DNA from 3 places in the Parabacteroides goldsteinii genome. Region 3 is predicted to be linked to each of the others. Evidence: riboswitches for the same ligand, from Rfam matches in the RefSeq annotation. Region 3 holds a riboswitch; each other region holds the start of a gene.
What was found. A riboswitch is a leader RNA that binds a small molecule or an ion and turns the genes downstream of it on or off. The one in region 3 is predicted to bind cobalamin.

Region 1: another riboswitch for cobalamin. It lies ahead of K6V26_RS07075 (ABC transporter substrate-binding protein); the one in region 3 lies ahead of K6V26_RS19845 (TonB-dependent receptor plug domain-containing protein).
Region 2: another riboswitch for cobalamin. It lies ahead of K6V26_RS28230 (porin family protein); the one in region 3 lies ahead of K6V26_RS19845 (TonB-dependent receptor plug domain-containing protein).

Annotation. Positions count from the first base shown of each region.
Region 1 covers NZ_CP081906.1:1,495,581-1,501,493, forward strand. The annotation lists gene K6V26_RS07065 (hypothetical protein) at 291-743, shown strand; gene cobI (precorrin-2 C(20)-methyltransferase) at 779-1,477, opposite strand; cobalamin riboswitch at 1,544-1,753, shown strand; gene K6V26_RS07075 (ABC transporter substrate-binding protein) at 1,802-2,962, shown strand; gene K6V26_RS07080 (iron ABC transporter permease) at 2,972-4,009, shown strand; gene K6V26_RS07085 (ABC transporter ATP-binding protein) at 4,012-5,016, shown strand; gene K6V26_RS07090 (hypothetical protein) at 5,089-5,766, shown strand; gene cbiD (cobalt-precorrin-5B (C(1))-methyltransferase CbiD) at 5,804-5,913, opposite strand, start outside.
Region 2 covers NZ_CP081906.1:6,854,373-6,860,285, reverse strand. The annotation lists gene priA (replication restart helicase PriA) at 1-1,224, opposite strand, end outside; gene K6V26_RS28230 (porin family protein) at 1,294-1,893, opposite strand; cobalamin riboswitch at 2,161-2,359, opposite strand; gene K6V26_RS28225 (carbon-nitrogen hydrolase family protein) at 2,400-3,446, opposite strand; gene K6V26_RS28220 (heparinase II/III domain-containing protein) at 3,458-5,512, opposite strand; gene K6V26_RS28215 (DoxX family membrane protein) at 5,579-5,913, opposite strand, start outside.
Region 3 covers NZ_CP081906.1:4,682,039-4,687,951, forward strand. The annotation lists gene K6V26_RS19835 (ABC transporter substrate-binding protein) at 1-670, opposite strand, end outside; gene K6V26_RS19840 (YncE family protein) at 672-1,772, opposite strand; gene K6V26_RS19845 (TonB-dependent receptor plug domain-containing protein) at 1,790-3,790, opposite strand; cobalamin riboswitch at 3,825-4,030, opposite strand; gene atpD (F0F1 ATP synthase subunit beta) at 4,350-5,867, shown strand; gene K6V26_RS19855 (F0F1 ATP synthase subunit epsilon) at 5,874-5,913, shown strand, end outside.

The sequences.
Region 1 (5,913 bases), 3.2 Mb from region 3:
GTGTTATATTGATAAAAGTTACCAAAAGGAGGCCGGCAATGATTCTTTGTTAAGTGAAGTGCGCGTTTTTCAACATATTTGTAATCTTCAGTTGACAAAAACAGTGCATTTCGACAGTTCTTGTATTAAAGAACTTTAAAATATAGATAAAGGGTTGTGGTGTATGATAATTTGCCTAATTTTGCGATATCACAATAACAAAATGAAACTAACAGCAAGTTTATAGTGATAAAAAGAAAGTAAATAACAATTTTAAAAACTTCGGTTTATGTAATTAAGGAGATTTGATTATGGCAACAATGAGATTTAGTTTGACAGGCGTCGTTTCAAGAGAAACAGAGACAGGATCATGGGTTAAAACAATTGCAGATTGTTTGGGTATTCGAATGTTTTCGAAGATGGGTTCTTCGGAGAGTATGAATAATGTCGGTTGGGATACCACCAAGCAGAAGGAAATCCAGGATCTTCATCATTATGCCATCAGCAACTTGATCCCCAGGGCCGGAGTCTATCAGATGAAGTTACTTGAATCGTTGGCACAATCTGCTTCTATCTATTCACCGGAAGAGACTGAAACTCTTTATAATGAAACGAATAAAAAGATTGAAGAGATCAGCAGTCACATTTCAGGAGTATTAGTGAGTGCACGTGAGTTGTGCAAGTCGGGGCATCAGAACTGGGAATCTGTCCAGTCGCTCCGCTACCATATGAACCGTCTGAACGGTATCATAGAATCCGTATAGTTTTTGCGATACAATAATTGGGATAGTAATTTTTTTTATTGTATGATCATCAGTGAGAAATAGGGGAAAGATTTCTCTGCGATGATTTGCCGGTCGGAGGTGTAGTATTCTTTATCCGTCCCTACATTTTCAAAATAATGGAATTGTGTCTGCGGATGCTTGCGAATACATGCATGTACGGCTTCCACACATTGCGACAGTTTCATAATGACGATCACGTATCCGACATTTATCTTTTCTGACAATTCTTCTGCGGAAGGAGTGCCGGGGATAACAATGATCTGTTCTTCCTGTTTGACAATGTGCAAGCCGGCCAATGCTCCGGCAGCGATGAAGGCGGGGATTCCGGCAATACGCTGAACGTCGATTCCCGTCTCTATAAACTTGTCATATATATACTGGATGGAAGAATAGAAGCCGGCATCGCCTTCGGCTACGATAACGATCTGTCTGCCTTCCGCATAGTTTGCGGCGGCTTCGTTGTAGAGGGCGTCGTAGGCTTTCCAGGCTTCCGTGCGGTCTTTGCTCATGGGAAGCATAAAGCAGCGGATGGCAGTTTCGTTTATTTCCAGTGCACGTACGATATCGGCGGCACGTGAGAGGATTTCACCTTGCCTGTTACGGGTGGCGGGACAGTAGATAATATCTGCTTTCTGAAGTTGTCGGAGACCTTTCACTGTGATAAGTTCCGGTTCGCCGGGACCTAATGATACGAAACTGATCGGGTAAGTCATTTTATTCTTGTTTTTATTTGGGGTGCAAATGTGCTGAAAATAGTGCAAAGTTGCAAACTTCTTATTACTTTTGCGATCGAAATCGGTTCTGTAAAACTCCTGTTCATGGAGACAGATTAAAAGGGAACCGGGTGGAAATCCCGGACAGTCCACGCTGCTGTAAAACTTCAGTAACATCCCGATAACACCTTTTGCCACTGGCGGAGAGACAGCCTCGCCGGGAAGGCTTTCGGGATGGAAGTAAGTCAGAAGACCTGCCATTTTTCACATAGCGATTGTCCTCGTGGGTTCGGACGGTTTGTGTCGGATAAAAAGAATATGAATATGAACAAGTATTTAGCAGGTTGTTGCCTGGTTGCACTATTGGCTACGTCGTGTGCATCGAAAGGAAATCAACAGGAGAAAAAGAATGTTTCTTCACAACAAACGACTATGACGGATAGCCGGGTTCAGGTGACACCAAAGCATGCCGAAGGTTTTCAACTGACCTATAAAGATGATTATACGCTGGTGGATATACATGATCCGCAGAATGAAGAAAGTACGCATTTCCTGTATGCTTTGGTTCCCCGGGGGACGAAGCCGGAAGGGATTCATGCGGATTATACGGTTATCGAAACACCTGTACGTAGTGCTATCTGTATGACTTCCCTGCAATTATCCAATTTCATTAAGTTGGGAGCGGAGGATAAGGTTGTCGGCATTACGAGTACGCGCCATCTGTTTAATAAAACTATCAATAATCAGCTGAAGGAAGGAAAGACGGCAAAGATCGGGATCGAAGGCAACTTCGATAATGAGGTGATCATGAGTATCAATCCCGACCTGATCCTGATCTCACCTTTTAAGCGTGGTGGCTATGAAACAATGAAAGATATCGGTATCCCTCTGATTCCTCATCTGGGATATAAAGAAATGACACCGCTGGGGCAGGCTGAATGGATCAAGTTCGTCGGTTTGTTACTCGGGATAGAGCAGGAAGCCAATGAAAAATTCTTGGCTATAGAGAACCGCTACAACGAGCTGAAAGAGCTGACAGCCGAAGGTAAAGTGCAGAAACGTCCTGTCGTGTTCAGTGGCGAAATACATGGTGGTAACTGGTATGCAGTAGGAGGAAAGAGCTTCCTTGCACAACTTTTCAAAGATGCCGGCGCTGATTACTTTTTGAAAGACGACGATCGCTCCGGCGGTGTGACGCTCGACTTCGAGACCGTCTATAACCAGGCCGACGAAGCCGACTACTGGCGTATCGTAAACAGCTATCCGGGAATATATACTTATAAATCACTGAAAGATCAGGATCCCCGTTATGCAGACTTCCGTGCCTTCAAGGAAAAAGGAGTGATCTATTGCAACATGAGGGAAAAACCTTTTTACGAAAGCATGCCGACCGAGCCGGAAGTGGTGCTGGGCGATTTATTGCATATCTTCCATCCGAATCTACTGCCGGATCATACGCCTGTCTATTATGATTTACTTAAATAAATGGGTACGATGAAGTATTCTAACACTTTCCTGATGTTTGTGATCTTTGTCTCGATCGTCGTGTTGTTGTTTCTGAATCTGGTGTTGGGCTCTGTTTCGATACCCTTCCATTCGGTTTGGAATATCATCTGCGGCAATGGCGACGAACCGGTCACCTGGCAGAATATTATCTGGAAATCACGCTTTCCGCAAGCCTTAACGGCATTAGTCGCCGGAGCCGGATTAGCGATCAGCGGGCTTCAGATGCAAACCGTATTCCGCAATCCGTTGGCCGGCCCCTCTGTATTGGGTATCAGTTCCGGTGCAAGTATGGGAGTTGCCTTCGTTGTTTTACTGAGCGGAAGTCTGGGAGGCGTGGCGTTGAGTAAGCTGGGCTTTATGGGGGAGATTGCCTTATCCATTGCGGCCATAGTCGGTTCCTTGTCTGTCATGGCACTGATCGTTTATGTTTCGCAGAAGGTAAAAGGGAATGTGACGCTATTGATTATCGGTGTGATGATCGGCTATGTGGCGAATGCGGTAATCGGAGTCCTGAAGTTTTTTAGTGTGGAAGAAGATATCCGTGCTTATGTGATCTGGGGGCTGGGAAGTTTCTCGCGTGTCTCCGGTAATCAGATGATGCTTTTCGTAGCGATTATGGCTATCCTGATCCCTCTTTCGTTCCTATTGATAAAGACATTGAATCTGATGCTTCTCGGCGATGGGTATGCTCGTAATCTGGGACTGAATATCAAACGGGCACGCCTGCTCGTTATCACCTCTGCCGGTGTATTGACAGCCATCGTGACCGCTTACTGTGGTCCGATCGTCTTCCTGGGACTGGCTGTTCCTCATCTTTGCCGTGCCATTTTCCAGACATCCGACCATCGCATACTGATGCCCGGTGTACTGTTTGTCGGTGCAGCCCTGGCATTGGCCTGTAACCTGATTGCACGTATGCCGGGATTCGAGGGAGCTTTGCCGGTCAACTCGGTAACCGCATTGGTCGGTGCTCCGGTCGTCGCTTCCGTATTATTCCGCCGGCGTAAAAACGAACTAAACGAATGAGCATGAAAGAGGCAACTATTCAGATAAACGATCTCTCTATCGGTTATTATTCTAAAAGTGATACTAAGCTGGTAGCAAGCCATATAACGACAACGATCTATAGTGGCGAATTAACCTGCCTGCTGGGTGCCAACGGTGTCGGAAAGTCTACTTTATTACGTACATTATCCGCTTTCCAGCCTCGCCTGTCGGGTGAAATAGCACTACTGTCCCGCGATATACAGGACTATAGTGATAAGGAGCTTAGCACTATAGTGGGAGTGGTGCTGACAGATAAGTGTGACATCCGCAATATGTCTGTCCGCGAACTGATCGGCATGGGACGTAGTCCGTACACCGGTTTTTGGGGCCGCCTGGGTAAAGAAGACAAGCAGATCGTAGAAGAGGCGATCGCCATGGTCCGGATCGAGAACCTCGCCTCGCGCATGGTACACACCCTTTCCGACGGTGAGCGGCAAAAGGTCATGATCGCCAAAGCGCTGGCACAGGAAACGCCTGTAATCTTCCTGGATGAGCCGACCGCCTTTCTCGATTTCCCCAGCAAGGTGGAGATCATGCAGCTTTTGCATCATCTTACCCGTACGACCAATAAAACGATCTTCCTCTCTACTCACGACCTTGAACTGGCTCTTCAGATCGCCGATAAGATATGGTTGATGGACAAGGTGAAAGGGATCAGTACCGGTACGCCCGAGGACCTCGCTTTAAGCGGTTACCTGAGCGGTTTCTTTGCCCGCAAAGGGATTGTCTTCGATATGGAAACCGGCCTGTTCCGCATCGACAACCGTTATGACAGGGAAATCCATCTTACCGGCAGTGGCCAGAAATATGCGATGGTGCGTAAGGCGCTTCTGCGGAACGGGATTCATGCCGGCTGCGAAATAGAATCGGAAAGCCGGATTGATGCGGGAGAGACGGTGGAATCTCCGATCACCCTTTATCTTTCGGGTAATCCGCCGCGGCAGGTCGCTTCTGTTGAAGAACTGCTGATGTGTCTTGAGAGCTGATAGAGAATGTTAACGGGATAAACTTTTTTCATTTCGTTTGTTATATAAAGGTAATTCAAAATATTAAACGTCATGAAAAAGTATTTCTTGTTTGCCTCCCTTTTATTCGCATGGACACTCACCTCCTGCGACAGTGATGATTCTTCCGATATTGAACCGGATGTCCCTTTCTATCAGAATCTCGGTGTTTCCTACGATGTGACTAATAATAAGACAAATGTCGGGGCGAATTTCAATAAGCAGGATAGTGCGGGGATTAACATCAAACTGAATGGCCCGGCTTCCATCCTGTTCAACGGCAAGGCCCCCAACTTTGCCAATGTGGGTATTTATTTCTATACGTATTCTTTTAAAGGACTGGAAGATATGACTTTCACCTTTACCCGTGCAAAAGATGAGGTCTATACCAATGTCGCTTCCATAAAAGACGTAAAACCGATCGCTATTCCCGAATCGTTTACATCGGCCAAAGTGAAAGGTACGACTACGTTGACCTGGGAAGGTGATCCGGTTGGTCCGAACGAAGTGGTGGAAGTTACTATCAGTTATGATGGCGGAGTGAACAGCATTTTTAACCGCGACGAGGGCAGCCGTTCCATCAATATCACGTTCAGTAATTCATCACTGCCCGGTAAGGCAACCCTGTCGCTGAGCCGTGCAAAAGTGAGTCCTTTGCAGGAAAGCAACGGGAGTGCCGGCGGGCAGTTGGATGTTTCCTATGTACAGAGTAAGGAGATCAGGCTCGAGTAAGCCGTGTTATTTCCTGTTCTGATCCGGTAAATCTTATTTATTCCCGAATCCGACCTTCTTCCGTAATCAATACGATCTGTAATTTATCCGCGGGAAGGAGCGGGATACAATGTGCATAGCATTTTTTTAAAAGGAGAGAAAAGAAGG
Region 2 (5,913 bases), 2.2 Mb from region 3:
ATGTTCCTCATCCACAATGATCAGTCCCAGGTCCTTGAATGGCAGGAAGAGAGAAGAACGTACACCCAGCACTACCATCGGTTCGTTCCCATGCAGGAGTTTGTTCCATACTTCCACACGCTCGTTATCCGAGAATTTCGAATGATATACCAAGAGCTTATTACCGAACAGTTTAGCCAGCCGTTCGGTGATCTGCGTCGTAATAGCTATTTCAGGAAGCATATATAGAACCTGGCGTCCCAGCTTCAGAACCTCGTCTATCAGCCGTACATAAATTTCCGTCTTACCGCTGGAAGTAACTCCGTGAAGCAGGCAAACATCTTTAGAAGTAAAGGTATCATGTATCTCGCTATACGCTTTCTCCTGTGCCGGACTAAGCGAACTGAGAGGTTGCAAACGGCATACCGGAACCTGCAAACGCCCCACTTCTTTTTCATAGCTTTCAAGGACTCCCCGTTTCAGCAACCCGTCCAATATCGTTGATGAACAACCACTGCGTTCCAGTAATTCTTTTTTGGATACTTCCACGGTTAATGCCGGATTTAATGCGTGGCTCAGATCAAGGAAGCAAACCAGCAAAAGTTCCTGCTTCTTGGCCCGCTTAAAATCAGCAAAGGCTTCCTGCAAACGTTCTTCGGTTGCATATTCCTGAGACAGACGGATAAATGTCTGCATCTTCGGAACAAACCCGCGTTTCATCTCTTCGCTGACCTCCACTGCCCCACGGGCCATCAGGGAAGCAACTACGGGAACGACATTGCGCAGGCCTGTTTTCTTTTCCAACTCCGAAACTGTTAACTTGAGCACTCCTTTAAAAGCATCCAGCACAGCCTGCTCATTAGGACGCAAAGGACCGTCCGCCTCAAAATCGGCATTATAGGTGACAGCCGTCTCGCTTTCCAGTTTCAGCCCGGAAGGTAAAGCCGCTTTATAGACATCTCCCAGTTTACACATATAATAAGAGGCGATCCATTTCCAAAAACGAAGTTGCGGCCTCCGCAACACAGGGCTGGCATCCAGCAGGGCGTAAATCTCTTTTGTCTCAAAGTCCGTATTCGGCTTGCGTTCATGTACTTCCATCACAATGGCAGTGTAGTAACGTTTCTTGCCGAAATGAACAATGACTCGGCAACCGGGAGTTACGGCTGCCTCCAGATCCGTCGGAATACTATATGTATAGCTATTCTCCAACGGCAGGGGTAGTATGACATCTGCATATTTCATTTCCGAGGCCAAAAGTAACAAAAAAGGCCGGACTGTTAAAGCCCGGCCCCTCATATCTTCTGTCTGTTATCAGAACAAGATAGCGGCTGTCACCGACCATCCGCGGTTCTTGGCATTCAGATCATATTTTTCCGCACTGTAATTATCAGTCAGTCCCAGGCCATAGTTTATACCGACCTGCAAATGGCTGATCAGTTCCACACCTGCACCAAAATTAAGACCGGCACTAAAGTTTTTCGCTTTCACCTGTCCTACTACACTTCCGGGAATCTCCCAGAATTTATCGCCACCTACACGGAAACCGATATACGGACCGGCAGCCAGATATCCTTTAATGATAGGCAATCCGAATTTCCATTTCAAATTCACCGGGACATCGATATAATCTGTTTTCACATTCGTGGAAGTTCCTGTCTCCGATTTCACATCCATCCCTTTCTGTGAATAGAGGATAGCCGCATCCAACCCTACTCCAATCAGAGGAATCGTTGTCTCGATCATCGGACCGATCTGGAAACCAGTCACATTATCCGCTTTCAGAATATCTGAATTCAAATGAACGGACGATATATTCAAACCGCCTTTTACCCCAAACTTCAATTGGGATTTAGCGGGAACAGCAATAAATGCCATCAAAATAATCAAAACTAAACCTGTAACCTTTTTCATATTGCCTGTTTTTTATAAATACTATCTGCAAATAAACATACTTTTCCAATAATAAACAAGTATTCCGTCTTAACTGTTCAGTCTTTGAAAAAGAAAAGCATGGACCACCGACGGAGCTCATCCCGTCAACCGAACCATGCTTCTTTTCCTAATTATTATGGCAAAATAATTAAAAACAGATCCTAAAAGGACAGCAAACTGGGAATGGAACAAGAATAGAAAGACATCAGATGTCTTGTTTTTCTCATCCGGCCTTTCCTCGAAGCCGTCGAAATAATATGCCTTGCAGGTCTTCTGACTTACTTCCGGATCAAGCGCCTTCCCATTCCCCTTACAGAACAGTGGCAAAAGTATGCCTGATACGTTATGAAGCTCACAGCAGCGGGACTGTCCGGGATTCACACCCGGTTCCCTTTTAATCCTTACCCGCGGATACAGGCTCGGAACAATGCATAGCGCAAATATAGAGATATTTTTACATCTTATGGTAGCAGATCCTATAAATTTTATTTATTATGTTTACGATATTCATCTATTGCGTCTTTCGCCGGAGCTTTAATCAATTTTTGTTCACGAACAGCACGGGATTGATTGAAATAATCGTCCAATAACTGAATATCAAATTCATCTATCATCCGGTCTGCTGAAATCGAATCATGTTCACTGGTGATCATCACTGCCCCTATACGTCCGGGATCAGAGATAGAAACAAGATCACCGTACTTTCTTTTCAAAGCGGTCAATTTCTCCCAGTTATTATCGAGATGTACCAATTTACGGTCAAGGTTGACTGTAGCCACAGCATAATTATAATAGTTCGTACTTGAGGCGACCATCTCTCCCAATGGGTTACGTATCTCCGACGGAGCATTCAGAAAACCATAGGCACAAACAAAATAAGCCTGACAGGAATAAGCCCATTTGCTTTGTTCCAAACCTCCGTGATACATTGATGGAAACAAAATTATGTCCGGTTTTTGCTGAGCATACCGTTCCCTCAACTCATCAAAATTAAGATCGAAACAAACAGCACAAGCAACAGTCCCGAAATCACATAGCAGGAGTTCTGCTTCATCAGAAGGCATGATCTCATTCATTTCCTGGATAGTAGGAAAATTCTTATTATATATACCGGCTACTTTTCCACGTCGGTCAAGCAGTATACATGAATTCCACCAGCTTCCGTTTTCTTCCCTTTTGGTTCCAAAAGCAATATAACAGTGATTATCTTTTGCTACCGAAGCCAGGTAATCCTTTACCTGATCTTTCCTTACTTTATAATATTCAAACTGCTCTGCCGTAGTTAATCCGGAAGGACGATCGCATGCTTCCGTTAATAATATCAGATCCGGCTTATGTAATAACACTTTTGACAACTGCCTTTGCCAGTAATCGATCATCTGATCGACCATTTGCTGATAACTCATCTGATTATTTACGGAAACCGCAACCCCTCCACCTCCGATAGTGACTATTTTCACCGGATTCTTTGCCCGGGCTGCCAACACGACTGTAAAAACAGTTATAAAAATCAGGTAAACAGAATGTTTCATCTTCTTTCAGGTTATTTATGTTCCTCAATCACTGCAGGTGTACCGTCTAAGGAAAACAGAATTTTCCAACCGGCAACGGACGCCCCCAGTCTGCCATTTTCTTTAATCAATAGTGCCTCATCGGGTGTTATTTCCGGAGAACCGGCATCATCGACAAACAACACATGCAGGAAATAATCTTTCATCTGCTTGACAGCCGGTGAAACTTCCAACCGCCAGGCACCAGTTTGTATCTGGGGTTTCGGCCAGCAATTCTTATTTAAAGGGTAATTGATGCCATTCACCCAGGCCTCTTTACCTTCTCCACCTATCAGTTCCAACCGGGCATTTTCAGGATAAAGGGTAAAACTTGTCAATCGCCCTCCTCCGTTCTCTGCTACCATTCGATTCTCAACTACTTCCGGTTCATGAACCGTATGAAGCAAGAAACGTTTTTCAAAATCCTTCCTGGTACTTTCTACGCGATCGAAAACGACTATTACAGGACGGAATGTTGTATTTCTCCGCAGGTAAATAATCTCCCGCTGTGCAAGGCTGACCCTTTCCCGGTCATAGGCTTTAGTTGCATCTCCAACAGCATAAGTATATTCATCTGTCTCCCGACACAACGTGATTCCATCCAAATGAGCATGGCCGCCGGGCAGGATATCAGTCAGCTTTGTCGGTTCCTCTTCCCGGTAAGGTTGTCCCCCGTCATTGGATACCGAACGGCCATATACCTTATATTCCTGTTCCGGATCAAATACAATAATCCCGTTATGGGCAATTGTACGGGTAAAATAATTACACCAATGCGTACTTCCGTATCCGCCGTTTTCACAACCTTCATCATACATTCCGGAATCAATTGCCAGGGGTGACTTATAGTGGATCGTGAACGTATTTTCATCCCGGTGATGATGATTCGCCGAATAGAAAGGGACAGAACGGAACTGAAGCAAAGTTGTCTCTTCATCCCAACGATCCCGTGCTATAACAACTCCGGCATTTCCAAAATCCCGACTCAAAGGTAACGGTATTGTTTTATCATCCGGTGCAACCGGCCTAACGCTCTTATCAGCATACAAGATTCGGGCGAACGGATCTTTTGTCGGTTTGGCCAGCCAAGCTGCATAGGGATTTTTATAGATTCCGGCAGAAATATACAATAGCTCCTGTTCATCCTGCAAGTCGGTGTCAACCGAGTAAGCGTCCCCCGTATTCGCGAACAAACCATCTCCCTGCTGTCCGTATATCCAGAAAAGAGGTATTTCTGCCTGCCAGGGGAAATACATACATTCATTCGTAGCACTTGACATGACACTGTGCGTTCGTCCCGATAAATAAGGAGCACTGTAATTCCATCCCATATGATAGCCACCTTTCTCAGTGATCCATCCTTGTACAGGAAAATACCCCTGAACCCAGTGTTCACGTATCTCCAGTAATTTTTCTCTCAGCTCCGGTTTATCCGTAACCAAAGCCAGCAATCCGGTCAGCAAAGAAAAATTACCCCAGCGTGAATGTCCGCCAACATAATCCGCATAAGCCGAGAAATGCCAGTTCGTGTCCAAATGATCCAGTATTGCCTTTTCAATAGCCAGTTTCTCCCGGACAGTCAGAAAATGGTACAACCAATCATAGGCTACAGCCAGCGACATTAATCGTCCGCGGTATTCATCGTCATTTCCGACAGGACCGTCGTCCACCATCACCTGTACCCATTCTTTTACCCATCGGATATAGTTTTCATCTTCCGTCACCACAGCTACAAACGCCATATTACGCCCGATATCCCAATGTTTGAGATACCTTCCCCTACCCAACACCTCCGGAGAGAATTGTAAGGTCTGTTCTTTAAGATAAGACAATAATTCACTCCACTCCTGCCTGAACTCACCACGAACACGTTCACGGATAACCGGTAAATCCGTATCACGAAAATATAACCTGGGATGTCCCGGGTAAACTTTCACCCGGGAGGTATCCGAATAGATTATTACCGACGGTATTTCTTTTTGTCCGATCGTATACCCCCATTGTCCATACGCATCCGTAAAAGGGAAAACGGAAAATATTCCTATCATCCCCTTTATTCCGGTCCTTATATATCGATGTACCTTGCTCTTCATTCTTGTTTGAATTTAGAATTATTACAACCTCCTTGCCTCCTGTTTGAATCTGAACCGCCGGACAAAATAATCAAGTCCTGTGATATGGCTGGAAGGGAACCAGCAAAGCAGAAACAAAGCAGCCATTTCGATCAGATTCTTATTTACGACCCAATAACTTCCCTCTACATGAACATTTACTCCCAAGCTTGCAAACGGGGGATAAGCCAGATAATAGAATAACAGTAGTACGATCCCGAATATCTTACAATATCTGGAACATATTCCCAGAAACAATCCCAACCCCAGCAGAATCAGCCCCCATTCATTCATCAAATCCACACAACGCAGTACGGTTTCCGACTCAGTCATGCTTT
Region 3 (5,913 bases):
CTTTCAGTTCCAGATAACGGCCTTTCGTTTCCCGGAAGATTGAATCCGCCATCGCTTCCTTACCGAATAACAAGCCATAGAAACGTATCCATTCAGTCCGTCCCAACGGCAACGACTCCATGTAATCGGCGGCCTCAATGATAGGAATACCCAGTTTCTCGGCAGGTCCGTATCCTGCATTCTGAAAAGGAGAAGCTATAATGATCTCTGCCCCTATATCTATAATCTTTTCGATATTCGGCGCCGTCGCCTCTCCCAGATCGGCAATCTTTCCGGCACGCAAACCCTCTTGAATGGAAGGCGTATCCATATACCGGGGTTCACACACGCCGATCACCTTATCCGCTTCCCCCAACTGGTCAATAATAGCCGCATGAACGGAGGTATAAACCACGATATTCTTCACCGGTGTCCGTACAACTGTCCCCTTAGGCAAATCACCGGGCATCGACGCACCGCGGTCCACCAACAGATAACGTTGCAGGATGCGGGTGCTGTCCCAAGGGTCGCGGACCTCTACCGATGTATAGTCAGTGAAGTGCTGTATGGTGAAACCACGGGCGTAACGGATAGTATCAGAAGAAAACGACTGATCTTCAGAAGAACTCTGCTTCACACTACAACTGAGTGTGAAGCAAAGTAGAAAGAGGGTGGATATAAAAAACTTCATCTTATTTATTACCAGCCGAAATCACTTTTATAGGATTCAGACCTGCTTCAAATTTAAACTGTAACTTACCGGCTGGATTAAATGTGTACACATCTCCATTTGTAGAATAATTAGACTCAGTCACAAAAACATAGTTTGACGGGGTATCAGCACCTATTTTATAAGGCTTTTTAATATCCGTTCCATCCGTAATAAAGTCAGTGCTGATTACCTTTTCGTTTATTGCATCATAACAGAGATAAGAAATAGTCTGATTCCAGTTAGCATCATACTGTGAATAAATGATGTAAAGTTTATCGCCTACAGCTGCAAATTCCGTTGCATTCGTTTCCGTAATTGTTGTCACTTCATCTGTTTTAGAATCAATTCTCTGAAATGTATTAGGTATATCCCCGTAGTTACCCATAGAAACCAAATAAACGTCACCCTGACTATCAGCCAGCATATTCACCGGATTAGTAACAACTTCTATTTTAGTCTTTTCTTTAAAAGTAGGAAGGTCAACGACAGAGACAGTTTTATCATATCCCACAGCGGTGTTAAAATCCGCACCACCAGAGTTTGCTACATACAATTTGTTATTAGCTATAGCCATCTGTTCCGGATTACGTCCTACTTTCACCTTACTTTCAATTGTGAGCGAAGTTGTATCCAAACGAGCTACATAACCACCATACAATGATACATACACTTTTCCATTATAACAAGAAAAGAAACGCGGCTGTAACGGATCGCCATCGGAAACAATTTGTTTCAAAGACTTTCCTTGTAAGTCTATCACCTCTATTGTATTAGAATTAGTGACAGCTATATAAGCCTTTGAGCCATAAACCAGGATATCGTTGGCTGTATCTCCCAATCCGCGTCCATTGACTTTCTTAAAGATATCCGCTTCTACCTTTTTGGTCTCGAAATCATAAAATGACAACGAAGAGTTATTATTCCCTTTGTTTCCACTATTCAACACATAGACTCCATTCAAAGAAATCTGTTCCGGAAGAGATGGGATTTCCTGTTTATCATCATCATCACTACAACCCATAAAGGAGAAAGACATACAAGCACAAAGTGCAGATACATACAGCAAATTTTTCTTTTTCATCACTTATTTATTTATCATTAATAAACTATACTCACACTCAAACGCCAAGAACGTCCCGGCATTGGATAGTATTGAATAATATCATATGTTTTGTCACCCAGGTTAATCACTTCTCCCTGCAAACGCAACTTACATTTTTTTACCACAAACTCACGGTTAAGGGATATTCCCTGTTCTACATATCCGGCAATCAGGTTGCTTTCTATGTTTTGAGGCAAAGCATACCTATCACCCGCCGCAGTCAAGCTATAAGAGACGTTGACCCACGGATTCTCCAAGGTTAGCGACGCATTTCCCGAATGCTTCGGAGTATAAGGTATCTGATCTTTGTAATTTTTTGCGTCGGGATCAGTTATATCGATTGCTTTCTGAAAACTATAGGTGGCAGAAAGAAGTAAGGTCATCTTTGCCGGCAGAGGTGTTTCCGATGAGAAATTCACATCCAGACCTTTGATATCGACTTCTCCCATATTCATCATCTTCCATATATACATCGTCGGAATAGCAACAATCTTGTCCTTCACCTTATTATAATAACCATCGGCCGAAAGACTCAGATAACGAAAGAGATTCCCTGCTTCTCCGCTCCAGGTCAGCCCCAGATTATATTGTGTAGCCTTTTCCGGTTGCAGGTTCGTATTCCCCATACGGAGATAATACAGATCGGTGAAAGTCGGAACACGGAAAATATCTTTGTAAGAGGCACGTACACGAAAGGCATTATCGGGAAAAGGCCTCAACGATACGCTAACCGCAGGAGACAAACGTTTGCGGTCGGCCGGTTTATCGCCCGCCTTTACTTTGTCGGTCATATAAGTGCCCAGCAAACTGGCTGTTGCTGTAAACATCGAGTTCTTATATTGGGCGGATAATACCGACAGTGAAGTCAAACGCTTGGGTTGCGGGGCATTCATAAAATTATTATCCAGCATATTATGGGCTAAATCAGTCGTAAGAGAGGTTGAGAAGTTCTTCCAGGGTGAATAAAGTACGCCTACCGAACCGTAATACTCTTCCTGGGTATTCAAATCCTCTTGCTTACCTCCTGAGTATTTATTACTTACATCACGGTATTTGCTGAAAGAGTAATTATACTTGGCATGTGCCTGTAAAGATAAATTGTCCGTTAATTTGTTGGAATACTGCAACTGAGTAAAGAAATTATTGTTCCACAAGCGTTCCCGGTTACTGTTGCTATATAATATCACCGAACCGGGGAGTCCGCGTTCGGAATCGTAATAATAGACCTTACCGGTCAATGCTCCCGCCTTACCCAGGTCGCCATACAGATTACCTTCCAAGCGAAGTGCCTGGATATCGCTGTTCTTCCTTTTTTCTTCCGTTACAACATCTCCGTTTACCAAAGTAAAAGGGTATTCCCCTTTTGCACTTAGCCAGTCGGCATGTAAAGAAGCGGAAAAGCGGTTACTTATCTTCTGTTCATAACGAAGCATCGGGTTGAACAAGCCAAAAGAACCACCTTTCGCTTTCGCCTGAAGATTCATCGGTTTTCCATCGAATACAGGCTTACGTGTCTTCACACTCAACGCCCCTGCCGACGCATACATCCGTGCCGTCTGGAAAATATCATCCGATTGCCCGATCGACAGTGAGATCATCTCCACATTATCCAACGAGAAGCGGCTGATATCCACCTGCCCGCTCTGGGCATCCGTGATCGTTACGCCGTCATAGCTGACAGCCGTATGTTGTGCTCCCAGGCTACGGACTGAAACCGTCTTCAGTCCTCCTATCCCACCGTAATCTTTCACGGTAGCACCGGAGAAACGTTTAACAGCCTCCGATAAATCCTGTATGCCGAGCCGTTCGATACCCGAACGGTCCATCACTTGTAAAGGTGTAGCTTCGCGGGTTGTGGAAGGACGCGCCTTTTCCACGACCTCAACACCTTTCAGCTGGTGATAAACAGTCGTATCGATCTGCTGTGCGTGCAGAACAGGCACGCACAGAAATATGCCTGTCAGGCATATAAATACTATAATAAATAATGTACGCATATATCAAGTTCCATCAACACCTTACCCGAGGCATTGTATATATAGAATAATGGCAGGTTTTCTGACTTGTTCTCCCATGATCGGCCGCCTTCCCAAGGATCCTAAAATCCTCAGTGGCAACAAGATTTGCCGGGGTTGCAGAACTTACAGCTACGGGTACAGTTCCGGACTTGCACCGGATTCCCTTTTACTAACGGTCAGCGGAAGCCAAACCGTTACACCATAATCCGGTGACAAAAATACAAATAATATCAATTACTATACCTGATAATTTAAAATACTACTCCTGGTAATATAATTTAACAGATCAGACCACCATCCCCCAAACCTCTCCGCACACAAAATGCCACTCCTTATTCTTCAAAAAACAGCGTAATTTTTCCTCAAATTGTTCCATATCACAAAACAATTGGTTCATTTCAGAATGACTATAAAATTAGTTTAAAGTTTAACTAAATGCAAAAAAGCCAAAAAAGTAATATGTTCGGGTTTCCGACAGGTTGTTTTCGTAATATTGCACGGTTGAAAAAATATATTGACGAGGTTTAAAAAGAATTGTATGGGAGAAACAAAAGGTTATGTTTCACAGGTTATCGGTCCAGTCGTGGATATTCACTTCGATAATGAAAAAGAAGAGAAAATAGTGCTACCCCGTATTCATGACGCCATGGAGATAACCCGTCCTAATGGGAAAATACTGATCGTGGAAGTTCAGCAACACATTGGGGAAAACACAGTCCGTACAGTCGCTATGGATACGACAGACGGACTGCAACGAGGAATGGAAGCCGTATCATGCGGTTCGCCCATTACCATGCCGGTCGGCGATCAGGTAAAGGGGCGTTTGATGAACGTGACAGGCGATCCGATCGACGGGATGAAAATGCTGGATAAAAAAGGAGCTCTCCCTATCCATCGTGAGCCGCCGAAGTTTGAAGATCTGACAACCACCAAAGAGGTGCTCTACACCGGCATCAAGGTGATCGACCTGCTGGAACCCTATTCCAAAGGAGGTAAAATCGGGTTGTTCGGTGGCGCCGGAGTCGGAAAGACGGTTCTTATCATGGAACTGATCAATAACATTGCCAAAAAGAATAACGGTTTTTCTGTTTTCGCCGGCGTGGGTGAACGTACCCGTGAAGGTAACGACCTGCTGCGCGAAATGATACAGTCGAATGTAATCCGTTACGGTAAAGAATTTAAGGAAAGTATGGAAGCCGGTCATTGGGACCTGTCGAAGATAGATCACGAAGAACTGGCTAAATCGCAGGCGACACTGGTGTTCGGACAGATGAACGAACCGCCGGGAGCACGTTCGTCGGTCGCTCTATCGGGACTGACCATCGCCGAATCGTTCCGCGACCTGGCTCCGGAAGGCGAGACTCGCGATATACTGTTCTTTATAGATAATATCTTCCGTTTCACGCAGGCCGGTTCCGAAGTTTCCGCCCTGTTGGGACGTATGCCGTCGGCAGTAGGTTATCAGCCGACACTGGCTACCGAAATGGGAGCTATGCAGGAACGTATCACCTCTACGAAAAAAGGTTCCATCACCTCCGTGCAGGCTGTTTACGTGCCGGCAGACGACTTGACCGACCCGGCACCGGCAACGACCTTTACGCACCTGGATGCTACCACCGTGCTGAGCCGTAAGATTACCGAACTGGGTATCTATCCGGCAGTCGACCCGTTGGAATCGACATCCCGTATCCTCGACCCGCTGGTCGTAGGCAAGGAACATTACGAAACGGCACAGCGTGTGAAACAGATACTCCAGCGTAACAAGGAGTTGCAGGATATTATCTCTATCCTGGGTATGGAGGAACTTTCGGACGAGGACCGCCAGACGGTTAACCGCGCCCGCCGTGTACAACGTTTCCTGTCGCAGCCTTTCGCCGTGGCGGAACAATTCACCGGCGTACCGGGCGTAATGGTCTCTATCGAAGACACCATCCGCGGATTCAATATGATCATGGACGGTGAAACCGACGATATCCCTGAACAGGCCTTCCTGAATGTAGGAACGATTGAAGATGTGATTGAAAAAGGAAAGAAACTGGCAGAACAAGCAAATTAAAAACGTATGGAACTGGAAATCATATCCCCTGGTGGTGTTTTATTCA